One region of the Leclercia pneumoniae genome, then DNA from elsewhere that is predicted to be linked to it. Evidence: predicted binding sites of a transcription regulator. Region 1 holds the regulator's gene; each other region holds the start of a gene.
What was found. Region 1 encodes Fur, which represses iron uptake genes when iron is present. Its sites were predicted from a motif close to ATAATAATGAGAACNACTATCAA; they were not measured.
Positions count from the first base shown of each region.

Region 2: JZ655_RS05085 (TonB-dependent siderophore receptor) is a predicted target of Fur. The motif match lies at 2,227-2,249, and genes of this name have one in related genera.
Region 3: fhuE (ferric-rhodotorulic acid/ferric-coprogen receptor FhuE) is a predicted target of Fur. The motif match lies at 1,751-1,773, and genes of this name have one in related genera.

Region 1 covers NZ_CP071383.1:1,231,823-1,236,042, forward strand. Annotated here, with positions in the region: gene chiP (chitoporin ChiP) at 408-1,808, shown strand; gene chiQ (ChiQ/YbfN family lipoprotein) at 1,841-2,170, shown strand; gene fur (ferric iron uptake transcriptional regulator) at 2,281-2,727, opposite strand; gene fldA (flavodoxin FldA) at 3,019-3,549, opposite strand; gene ybfE (LexA regulated protein) at 3,705-3,992, opposite strand; gene ybfF (esterase) at 4,134-4,220, opposite strand, start outside.
Region 2 covers NZ_CP071383.1:1,092,269-1,096,488, forward strand. Annotated here, with positions in the region: gene JZ655_RS05085 (TonB-dependent siderophore receptor) at 25-2,169, opposite strand; gene JZ655_RS05090 (alpha/beta hydrolase-fold protein) at 2,293-3,861, shown strand; gene JZ655_RS05095 (DUF1158 domain-containing protein) at 3,847-4,095, opposite strand.
Region 3 covers NZ_CP071383.1:1,891,735-1,895,954, reverse strand. Annotated here, with positions in the region: gene fhuE (ferric-rhodotorulic acid/ferric-coprogen receptor FhuE) at 1-1,687, opposite strand, end outside; gene JZ655_RS09110 (hypothetical protein) at 1,949-2,089, shown strand; gene JZ655_RS09105 (GlcG/HbpS family heme-binding protein) at 2,121-2,591, opposite strand; gene JZ655_RS09100 (response regulator transcription factor) at 2,681-3,292, opposite strand; gene JZ655_RS09095 (sensor histidine kinase) at 3,285-4,220, opposite strand, start outside.

The DNA of each region.
Region 1 (4,220 bases):
CGTTTTTTTTTGCTTATCGATCAGGATTTTATTTATTAGCCGCTTTAACCCCTCGCGAAATTAGTGGTCAATGAGCTGCTACTTTTTTTATAAAATAAACTTACTCATTCCCTAAAAAATGTACTTTTAGAAAGATTAAAGATAATAATTATTCTTAACTATCGATTTTTACTTGAATTTATTATGAAAATATCTGGCTTCTGTTGAATGTTTCAAAACACTACTGATTATGTGCACTTCGTCATAATCCTGCATTTTCCTCTCTTAAAAGCATTGATAATTCGCGTCGCGAAAAATAGTCTAAAGGCGGTGGCAATTTCGGGGATATTTCCAGCCACCGTGACCGCAGGTCTTTTTTATTTTTACGCCGCTTAAGGCGTTTTTAAATCGTCAATGAGGAATACATTATGCGTACGTTTAATGGCAAACGTAGTGCGCTGTCGCTGGCTATCGCCGGTATCACAGCCATGTCAGGTTTTGTGGTCGCCCCTCAGGTGCAGGCCGCCGGTTTTATCGATGACTCTACTCTGACGGGCGGCATCTATTACTGGCAGCGCGAGCGCGACCGTAAAGATGTTACCGATGCGGATAAATATAAAACCAACCTTTCTCATTCGACCTGGAACGCCAATCTCGATTTCCAGTCGGGTTATGCGGCCGATATGTTTGGTCTGGATATTGCAGCGTTCACCGCTATTGAAATGGCAGAGAATGGCGACAGCGCCCATCCAAACGAAATTGCCTTCTCAAAAAGTAATAAAGCCTATTCTGAAGACTGGTCCGGCGATAAGAGCGGGATCAGCCTCTATAAAGCCGCGGCGAAATTTAAATATGGCCCGGTCTGGGCGCGTGGCGGTTATATTCAGCCAACCGGTCAGACACTATTAGCCCCGCACTGGAGTTTTATGCCCGGTACCTATCAGGGTGCCGAGGCCGGAGCCAACTTTGATTACGGTGATGCCGGTGCGTTGAGCTTCTCTTACATGTGGACGAACGAATATAAATCGCCGTGGCACATCGAAATGGATAAGTTTTATCAAAATGATAAAACCACCAAAGTGGATTATCTTCACTCCTTCGGCGCGAAATATGACTTCAAAAATAACCTGGTGCTGGAAGCGGCATTTGGCCAGGCGGAAGGCTATATCGATCAGTACTTCGCCAAAGCCAGCTACAAACTGGATATTATCGGCGGCCCACTGACCACCACTTATCAGTTCTACGGTACGCGCGATAAAGTCAGCGACGGCAGCGTTAACGATATTTATGATGGCACCGCATGGCTGCAGGCGCTTACCTTCGGCTACAAGGTAGGGCAGGTGGATTTACGCCTCGAAGGGACCTATGTGAAGGCCGACGGGCAGCAGGGTTACTTCCTGCAACGTATGACGCCAACCTACGCCTCCTCTAATGGTCGACTGGACGTATGGTGGGATAACCGTTCTGACTTCAACGCCGATGGCGAAAAAGCAATCTTCTTTGGCGCTATGTATGATCTGAAAAACTGGAACCTGCCAGGCTGGGCGGTGGGAGCATCTTATGCTTACGCCTGGGATGTAAAACCGGGCGATATGGCGACCCCAGACGCCTATTACGATCCTAACTACCGTCTGAAAGAGTCTGCTTACAGTCTGGACGCGATTTATACCCTGCAGGATGGGCGTGCGAAAGGCACCATGTTTAAGCTGCACTTCACCCAGTACGACAACCACTCCGACATTCCGAGCTACGCTGGTGGCTATGGCAACATCTTCCAGGATGAGCGTGACGTGAAGTTTATGGTTATCGCACCGTTCACCATTTTCTGATGCGCATCGCGCAGACTGGAGCAAAGAGTATGTTGAAAAAAATGGTTCTTGTGGCCGTGCTGGCCTCGGGGCTGGCGGCTTGCGCCCACTCTCCGGCACAGAAAGAGGATTCACGCCTGAAAGAGGCTTACAGCGCCTGTATTAATACGGCGCAAGGCTCCCCGGAAAAACTGGAGGCCTGCCAGAGCGTGCTGAACGTGCTAAGGAAAGAGAAAGCACATGAACAGTTTGCTACGCAGGAGAACGTTCGCGTAATGGATTATCAGGCCTGTATACAGGCGCGTAAAACAGGTAACGATCAGGAAGTGGCAAAACGCTGCGATAAAATCTGGCAGGAAATACGTAACAACAACGCACAGTAAGTGGTTGTTATCATACCCGGTGGCGCATTCATCTGCGGCACCGGTTTTTTTTGCCTTCTGATGGGCAAAAAAAAGCCAACCGTCAGGTTGGCTCAGAGTACGAGAAGTGATTAACGGGCGTCGTGCGCGTGATCGTCTTCGCGGCAATCGCCTTCAGCACAGTGACCATACAGGTAGAGGCTGTGGTTGGTCAGACGAATGCCATGACGAGCGGCGATTTCGCGCTGACGTAATTCGATGGAATCATCACTGAATTCGATCACTTTGCCGCAATCCAGGCAAATCAGGTGATCGTGATGGTGCTGCTGAGTCAGTTCGAAAACAGACTTGCCGCCTTCGAAATTGTGACGGGTTACAATGCCGGCGTCATCAAACTGGTTCAGAACACGATAAACGGTAGCCAGACCAATCTCTTCGCCCATGTCGATAAGACGTTTATATAAGTCTTCCGCACTGACATGATGGTTTACCGGTTCCTGAAGTACTTCCAAAATTTTAAGACGAGGAAGCGTGACTTTCAGCCCGGCCTTCTTTAATGCGGTATTGTTGTCAGTCATGCGGAATCTGTCCTGTTGCTAAACGATTCACTTCAAACAGAGAAGTGACAGAAAATGCAGTTGAGATAATGCGTCTCATTATAGAACTGCCATGCTTAAATGAAAACTGCAAGCCTCAAGCAAAGTATGCTTATAAAAACGTGGTGCTGCCAACAAAGTTGTTATCAAGCTACCCCGTTTGACCTGGATCATTGTACAGGTATGAAAGCAAAAGTTAAAAATTTGTAGCAATTATTTTGATTGATATTACCTATCAATACAGCGCAGCGTCATCGCTGCGCTGTATTGCAATCAGGCATTGATAATGGCGTCGAGCTGCAGCTCTTCACGAATCTGCTTAACCCATTTATCAACGCGCTCTGCGGTCAGCTCTGGCTGACGATCTTCATCGATGGCCAGGCCCACAAAGTTATTATCATCCGCCAGACCTTTAGAGGCTTCGAAGTGATAGCCCGCCGTTGGCCAGTGACCCACGATCACGGCGCCGCGTGGTTCGATGATGTCGCGAATCGTACCCAGGGCATCGCAGAAGTACTCTGCGTAGTCTTCCTGATCCCCACAGCCGAAGAGGGCAACCAGCTTACCGGTGAAGTCTACCTCTTCGAGGGACGGGAAGAAGTCATCCCAGTCACACTGCGCTTCGCCGTAGTACCAGGTCGGGATGCCCAGCAGCAGAATATCGTAGCCTTCCAGATCTTCTTTGCTGCTTTTAGCTATGTCATGAACATCGGCAACGTCTTTACCCAACTGTTTTTGAATGTTTTTTGCGATGTTTTCCGTGTTACCGGTGTCGCTGCCGAAAAAAATGCCGATGATAGCCATGAGTAAAATAACCTCTTGAAACTTAATAGTATGGTGGCGCAAATTGTCCACGGATAAGGGCAATCATAGCAGAACAGAGAAGCCTGCGGAAACTGCTATCGCGCAGGACTGCACTCTGTGCTACATGAAAACAAGAAGAAGGGGATTTTTCTGACTTAGGCTTTGCCGTGCAGCTGTTCCAGCTGCAGCATCAGCATCTCTTCGATAAGTTCGCTACGGCTCATCTCCCGGGCCGCGGCCAGTTCGTTCAGGGCATCTACGGCGTCAGCGTTCAATTTTAACTCGACGCGTTTAAGCCCACGACTTTTATCGCGTTTAAGTTGGTTGCGCTTATTGATGCGCAGCTGTTCATCGCGCGAAAGCGGATTGGTTTTCGGTCGTCCCGGGCGACGCTCATTCGCGAACAGATCTAGTGTCGTGCGGTCCGTTTGTTCTTTGGCCATGATTTTGAGACTTCGGGGGAAACAAAGACGCCCTGCTAAAGCCCGGGCGATAAGCGCGCCATCATACATCACCGAAAACAGCACGCCAACGACTGGTCGCCCCCAGACGACCGGTCGCTTTCTTTTTAATCAATTTTTTAATCAATTCTCGCCTTCAGCGAGGTAACGACGGATGGCACGTAGCACGGCATCAGGTTTTTCAGCATGAACCCAGTGTCCTGCCCCCGC
Region 2 (4,220 bases), 140 kb from region 1:
CCAGGGGAGAGGGCGACATTCCTCTTACCAACGATAGTTCACGGTGGCGGTCATCGTCCGGCCAATGCCATAGAAGCATGCCGTATCGCTTGCACACGAAGCCACATACCGGGTATCCGCCACGTTATTCACGTTGAACTGCACGCTGGCGCCTTTCAGCGTGCTGTTCAGCTCGCCGAGATCGTAGCTCACCATGGCGTCATACAGATCGACCGAGGGCACCTTGAACGTATTCTTCGCATCGCCGTAGCTGGTGCCGATGTAGCGCATACCCACGCCTGCGGTCAGGCTCTTTAGCGCGCCTCCGGGAATGGTATAGCTGGCAAAGGCAGAGGCCATATGGGCGGGTATACGCGCCGGCGTTTTGCCCTCCGTCCCTGCCACCGTGGTGCTTTTGTTTTCTGCATCCGTCCAGGTATAGGAGCCAATCAGGTTGATGTTCTCCATCAGCGTGGCGTGGATCTCTGCTTCAACCCCTTTCGAGCGAACTTTGCCGGCGTTCTCAAACCAGCCTTCGGCGCTGTTGTACGTTGCGACGTTCTCCTGGGTTAAATCGTACAGCGCCAGGGTCATCAGGGTGGTGTCCACTGGCTGATACTTCAGGCCAATCTCCGTCTGCTCGCCGGTGGTCGGTTTAAAAGGCCCGACGCCCGGCGCGCGGTTGGTTTGCAGGTTCGGTTCGAAGGAGGTGCTGTAGCTAATATAGGGCGACAGGCCAAAATCAAAGGCGTACAGCAGGCCGGTACGCCAGGTGAATTTGCTGTCGTTTTGCTGGGTGACGCTGCTGTCCGTGAAGTCTTTGGTGCGAACTTCGCTCCAGTCGTAGCGCCCGGAAACCAGCCACTCCCAGTTTTTCCAGCTCATTTGATCCTGCAGATAGAGGCCCATCTGGTCGAGATTTTGCTGTTCATCCGTTGCGGTGCTGAACGTGCTTTCATCGACATTCACGCCGTAGACCGGGCGGGTCCAGTCGAGGTCGTACTGCGTGCCGGCGCCGCGCGCCAACAGCTGTTTATCTTTGCTGGCCTTGTAGTCAACGCCACCCAGCAGAATGTGGCTGACTTCGCCAGTATTGGCCAGATACTCCAGCTGATTATCCAGTCCAAACTCGTTGGTGGTGCGCACTTCACGCTGCGCCCGGCGGGTCAGCAGCGTGCTGTTGGCGGCGCTATTGGCATAAACAAGGTAGCGATACTTCTGCTTGATAGTGGCGTAACGCGCGTTCTGGCGGAAGGTCATATTATCGGTGAACTGGTGCTCCAGCTCGTAGCCGATAAGGGTCTGCTCGCGCCAGGACTGGTCGTAACTGGGATCGCTCACGTTAAAATCGTAGGGAATGTACTGGCCGTTAGCGCTCTTTACCGTGCCGTAGGCGGGCAGGAAATTGCGGTAACCTGCATCGGGATCTTTCTGGTAGCTGGTGAGGAGCGTAAAGCGCGTCTGATCGTTTGGATACCAGGTGATCGCCGGGGCTATCGCCATACGCGTCTCTTTATAATCGTCCACCTGGTTATGCTGGGTGCGAGCAATGCCGTTCACACGATACAGTACGCGACCATCGTCGCTAAGCTTGCCGCCGAAATCAAATGCGCCTTCTGCCAGATCATGATTGCCGGTGCGAAACTGCACATTATGAATAGCCTCTGCGGTGGGGCGTTTGCTGGTCATGCTGATTAAACCACCAGGGTTTACCTGACCGAACAGAACGGATGCCGGACCCCGTATCAGCTCCACCCGTTCCAGTAACCATGGATCGATCGTCCCCGTCTGGGAAGAGGCGGTTGCGCCAAAGCTCAGCCCGTCGAGGAACTTTGGCACATAGCTAAAGCCGCGCACAAAGACCTCGTCGTTACGGTTGGATGATCCGCGGTATTCTGTAAAGACCCCGGCGGAGTAGCGCAGCGCCTGCGATACGGAGGTGACATCCTGCATTGCCATCTGGTCGCGGGTGATCACCGAGACCGACTGCGGCGTCTTCAAAATTTCTGCGCTGGTTTTCGTCGCGGAGAGCGTTTTGGTGGCCACAATGCCGGTGACCGGGGCCGTGGGCTCCTGACTCACACCCTGCGTAACCACAAGCGTTTCTTCATTGTTTGCGGCCTGAGCCACCATGCTGACTGTCGCCAGGCTCATAAGCCAGAGGCGCATTACTTTATTCTTTTTAAACATTTTTATTATCTATCCTTGGTTGCTATCGCCATAAAAACACCGGTAAAAACGTTTTAAATGATATTGCAAACAATTACCATTTGCATTAGCGTTACTGACAAATTTTGCGAGGAAAGGGCGTAAATGAAAAGGGTGTGGAGTGGGTTGCTGTTAGGAATAAGTACACTGCCAGCCATGGCGGCGACCTGTGAACACTCTTCCCTTCAGGGGGATGTACAGGGGAAATTTGATGCCAGCGGCGAAGTCTGTTTTACGCTGCCGAAACTGAATGAAAACTATGTCTCGGCCACGCTAAAAGGGGTAACGGACGCCCGCCTGCTGGATGGACAAAATAGCCGGGTTCGCACCCTGATTGAGAATGGCCCGGCGGACGGCGAACACTCGCTACTCTTCGCTTTGCCGGTGCGCCAGAACACCTCCCTGGTGCTGCACGGCGAACCGGGTCAACCCTGGCATTTTCAGTGGCGAATAAGAGAAACCTCCGCATTACCGCGCGTGCAGATGCTTGAGCCTGAAAGTCCGACTCTGAATGCGCTGGCAAAAACGGTTGCTGCTGGTGGGAGTACTGAGGCGTTCTGGCAGGCGCAGCGTCGACAGGGAACGCCGATGGTGGAGCCGGTGGACGCCGACCACAAGCGGGTGACTTTCCTCTGGCGCGGCGCGCGGGAAAACGTCTTCATTCTTGGGTCACCGGCGGGCGACCATGACCCCTTGTTCCGGTTAGGGCAAAGCGACGTCTGGTTTCGTAGCTATGTAGTGCCTTCCGATACCCTGATGCAGTACAAGCTGGCGCCGGATGTGCCGGTTATCACCGGCTCCCCACGCGATCAACGTCGGGCGATCCTGGTCAGCGCACAGGCCGATCCGCTCAACCCCCACACTGCCGTGCAGGGTAAGCAGGATCGCTGGAATCGTTATTCACTGCTTGATCTCAGCCCGACGCGCTACTGTTCCGCGCAGGCCGCCGCCACGCCCATTGTGAATGGCTCGCTTACCCGTCACACCTTTACCAGCACCCAGCTTGGCAACAGCCGCGACGTGTTGCTCTACCGGCCGCGCAGCGCGCAGCCAGCGCGCTGGACGCTCATCCTCTTCGACGGGCAGATCTATCAGCGCGACTATCACGTCGCCAATATCTTCGATAGCTTAATTACGCGGCATGTTCTGCCGCCGATAAATGTGGTCTTTATCGATAGCCTCGATCACGCCCGCCGTAGTCAGGAGTTGCCGCCTAATCCGCGCTTCGCCAATGCCATGGCCCACGAGTTTCTGCCCTGGCTACGGGGTCAGGGCGTGGCTTTACAGCGGCAAAAAACAGTGCTGGCGGGCTCCAGTTACGGTGGCCTTGCCGCCTCGTGGGTGGCTTTACGCTATCCACGCCTGTTTGGCAATGTGCTGAGTTTGTCCGGCTCTTACTGGTGGGCGCCTGAAGGCGAAGAGGCAAGCTGGTTAACACGTCAGTATCAGCATGCCCCGCGCTACCCGATTCGCTTCTGGCTGCAGGCCGGCAGGTTTGAAAGCAGTGGTCCGGATGGCGGTATCTACCGGAATACCCTGGAGTTTGAGCAGGTGCTAAAAGAGAAAGGGTATCGGGTGAGTTTTCACCCGTGGTCCAGCGGTCACGATTACACGGCGTGGTGCGAAGCGCTGGTCCAGGGGATGCGCGATTTCACCGATTTACGACGTCCGTGAGAACCAGCGGCGCCAGATGAAACGCAGGATGAAAAATTCAATGGCGCCCAACAGCAGAAACCACAGGCAGAACAGAATAGTGTAAAGCTGATTCAAATCGACCATATGGAAGGTGGTCATTAGCTTTTGCGCCAGCCACAGACCCAGCGAGGGCGCGGGCAACAGCAGCACGGAGAGAAAGGCCATCAGCAAAATGCCGCCTGCCGTTAACAGCGATTCTAACGGGTGTTTCATAGTAATGTTAATCGTCAGTTAAAAATAGCATTGTCCGGGATAGCGCAACGTAAAGCAATATAAACCTCTGGCCGCGAGGGCGGATAATAATCCGCCGATGTACGCCGGAATTGCATTATTTTAGT
Region 3 (4,220 bases), 660 kb from region 1:
CAAACTGGCCGCTGATCGCCTCGGCGGCATGCTCCTGCTCAATGCGGAAAATGGCCAGATTGGTCGTCAGGCGGCCATCCGCCCAGTCGGCTTTCAAACCAGTTTCGTAGTTTTTGCCGGTCACCGGCGAGAGCCATGCGCCGCGGGTGTCGCGTTTTGTCTGCGGTGAGAAGATTGAGGTATAGCTGGCGTAGCCCGACAGACTGTCGGTGATGTCATAAACCACGCCGCCATATGGGGTGAGGTTATATTTACGCATCTCACCGCTGCTGCCGATGGTGTTGTACTGGGTGTAACGCGCCCCCAGAATCAGCGACAGCGGATCGGTGATCGACAACCGTGCTGCGGTGTAGGCAGATTTCTGCCGGACAACATCATCCGCATTCTGATACCAGTCGCCCCAGGTCGGTTCTGCCACGCTGCCGTCCCAGTTATTGCTAAAAATGCCCATCAGCTCGCTGTCCAGCGGGCCATCGCGGCTTTCGGTCGCATTGTGTTGGCGGCTATAGCTGGCTCCCGCCATCAGCTGATGCTGGCGTCCCAGCAGCTCGAAGGAGCCGCTGAGATACGCATCCCAGGCGTCGAGCTTACGTTCGCCGCGATCTTTACTGCCCCAGCCGGTGGTGCCTTCGCCGGTGTTCACATCGGGGTTGCCCATCACATACAGCAAGGTATCGTTAAAGGTCTGCTCTCCGTGCGTCCCGTTAAGGCGGAAGGTCCAGCCATTATCCCAGGCGTGGGTGAGGGTCGCGAAGACCTTACGTGATTCAACTTCATAACCCGTCCAGTCGGCCGCCGTGTTGGTACTGCGGTTGTAATGGGTTCTGGTACCATTGCTATAAAGACTCGGCAGGCCGCCCCAGGTTGGATTAGCGGTATTGTTCTGTTGATAATCCCAGCCCAGCGATAACGTTGTGCGTTCGGTCAAATCGGCATCCACCACGCCGTAGAGGAATTTCTTTCTTTTATGGTAGCGATCCAGCCAGCTGTCTTGATCCTGATACCCCGTCACCACTCGCCCGCGCAGGCTGGCGTCGCTGTTAAGCGGTGTGGCGAGATCGGCGACGTAGCGCTGTGCATTCCAGCTGCCGTAGCTGGCGCTAATATTCGCTGCGGGGGTTTTCGAGGCAGCTGTTTTTCGCACCATGTTAATAGAGGCCCCCGGATCGCCAGCCCCGGTCATGAGCCCGGTCGCCCCGCGCACCACTTCGATGCGATCGTAGATGGCGGTATCTCCCGCCGCGTCGCCGTAGTTCCACGCATCGCCCGTGGCGGTGGGGATGTCATCGTAAGAGAAGCTTGTGATCGCAAAGCCGCGCGAATAGTAATAACTACGCTCGCTGTCGATGGCCTGGGACGAAACGCCCGTGGCGTTGGTTAAGACGTCATCCACCGACTGGAGGTTTTGATCCGCCATCCGCTGGGTGGTTACCACGCTCACCGCCTGGGGGATGTCACGCGGTGCCAGCACCATCTTCGTGCCCGCCCGCGTGGTTTTTACCGCATAGTCTTGCTGTGACTCAGCCGTGCTTTCGCCGCTGCCATACACCACCATATCTGCTTCGTCAGCGGCATATGCCGGCTGCACCAGCGCATGGATTGCCACCGCCAGCAGAGAAACTGTAAGCGGTTTAAGTGGGATCGACGCGGCGAGTTTCCTGCCACGCTTTCTGCGTAGAAATGTCATCTTGTGCCCTGCCCTTTATCGTCTTTTACGCCAGCGTCTAATGCCCGCTGAGCGCCAATGCGAATAGTAATGAGAACTATTTGTTTTATTATGGGGAGGGCAATGTAAGGGATATGTCAGCAAATGTATAGCGCTCGTCAACAATCTCGCCATGCAGTGCATGTGTGAAACGTCTCGCGTAACCGCACAGATTGCGACGTGCAGTTTGCCTGTCACCTGCCTATACTGAGCCGATGATCAAACTGATAAAGCAGGTGATGTATGGAAATCGATCTCGATAATCTGGTCTTTAGCGGGCTGGATGAGGCAGAAGAGCGTAACGCAGAGCGTCTGGAAGATGCTAATAAAAAAGCTCAGGAAATTATCGCGGACAACGACTGCGGCGATGCCTGCAAGATCTAAACGAAATGCCCCGTTACCTCGGGGCTTTTTATTACTTATCGAGGCCTTCAATGGCTTGCTGAGCGCAGGCTTCATCAAGATGGCCTCCCGGTGCGCCGCCGATACCGATGGCACCAATCACCTCCTTCACCGGTAGCCCACCCGCCAGCAGCAAGAAGCCAGGAACATCACGCATGTTTTGTGCCCCGGCATTGTTTTGCGCCGCCTCCATCACCTTGCCCGAGGAATTTTTGGTGCTCAGGGCAGTCCAGGCTTTCATCTCACTGGCCTTAACCGTATGCGGACCCGCGTTATCCGTGCGCTGGACGGCTTTTACCACCCCTGCGCGATCAACCACGGTCACCGTGACCTGATAGTTTTTGGCCATGCAGGCCTGAATGGCCGCCGTCGCCAGGGCATTGGCCTGGGTTAATGAGAGGCTCTTCTGCGCGACAGACTGCGCCTGTGCCGATACGCTTACCAGACCCGCGATCAGGGCCGCTGCCATTATTCTCTTTTTCATTGCTCATTCTCTTGTGAGGGGAAACAGGCACAGAGTACGAAAGCGCGCGATGAAAAGTTATTCGGTTGATTACGCAAGCCACCTGGTAGTTATACGGATTGCAATTTGTCATATTCACGTATGGCCTGCACCAGGCTGGTGACGCCCAGCTTGGCGAAGACTGCCGCCCGGTGCGCCTCTACCGTACGCGGGGAGAGATGCAGCCGCTGCGCCACCTCTTTGTTACTATGCCCTTCCATCAGTGCTTTCAGCACCTCATGTTCGCGGGCTGTGAGCTGCTCAAATAAGATTCGCACGCGCCGGCTTTCCTGCCAGCGCGTCATGCGCGAGGTGCTCTCCTCCAGCGCGCAACCGAGGGTTTCGATAAGCTTATCGGCGTCCAGAGGCTTGGTGAAGAACTCAAACACCCCGTTATGAAATGCCCGGCGACAGGCGTCGATGGTCCCATGTCCGGTCATCAGGATCACCGGCAGCAGCGGCCAGGGCCACTGCCCCTCTTCCAGCCACGTCATTCCCCCTTTCCCCGGCATGCGCATATCCAGCAGCAGGCAGCCGGTCAAGGATGGGTCGCTGCCGTGCCCGGCAATAAAGGCGGCAATGCTCTCGAAGGAAACGACCTGCCAGCCCATATCCGACAGCAAAAAGGCTAACGATTCCCGGATGGCCGCATCGTCATCGATTAAATAGATGTGACTACCCATGTGTTGTCTCCTCCGGATGGGTGAATTGCAGCGCGATCCGGGCTCCGCCTTCGGGCGCATTATGCAGTGAAATCGTGCCGTTCATTCTCTCTACCAGCGACTCCGTCAGGGTCATCCCCAAGCCGATGCCCGCCTGCCGGCCGCTATAAAACGGCATAAAGGCCTTCTCGAGTGCTTCGGGGGTAAAGCCGGGGCCACCGTCGGTTAATGTTACCAGGATATGCTCAGCCCGACGCTGGCTGGCAATATGTACCCAGCCCGCCGGGCGCTCTTGCTGGGCCTGAATGGCGTTGCTGAGCAAGTTATGCAGCACCTGCTCCAGCCATAAACGGTCTGCCCGGATGCTGCGCCCATCAGGGGGAAAATCGTGGGTAATGCGAATATGTTTCGCGCTGCGCTCATGTTGCAGTAAATTGCCCACATGCTGCCAGCACTCGGCCAGATCGACCGCCTGTAAATCCACTTTCTCTTCGGCCACATGTTCACGAAAGCGGTTTAGCAAGGCGCTGATCCGCTGCGTTTGCACCAGGGCTGCGTCCAGTGCCTGCCCTGTGGCATCCAGATTCCCTTGTCGCACCTGTCGCTTTGCGCCCTGTATCCAGGTCTGCGCGGCCGTCAACGGCTGGTTAATTTCGTGGACAATCCCGGCGGTGATCTCCCCCAGCGTATTCAGACGGGCATGCTGATAATACCAGGCGCGGCGTTCGGCATTCTGCCGCTGCAGACGCTGCCAGACGAACAGTCGACCGACCCCGGTCACCGCGCCGCAGAGCAGAATCAGCAGCATGAACGGCCCGGCAGAGACCTGAAACCAGGCCGGCTTTGCCTCGGCGCTCAGCAAGAACGGTTGAGTGTGCTGAGGAAACGGGCGCTGCCAGTGCCAGAAGGCCGTGGTGTCGGGTGCGGCAACAGGATCGGTGAGATACAG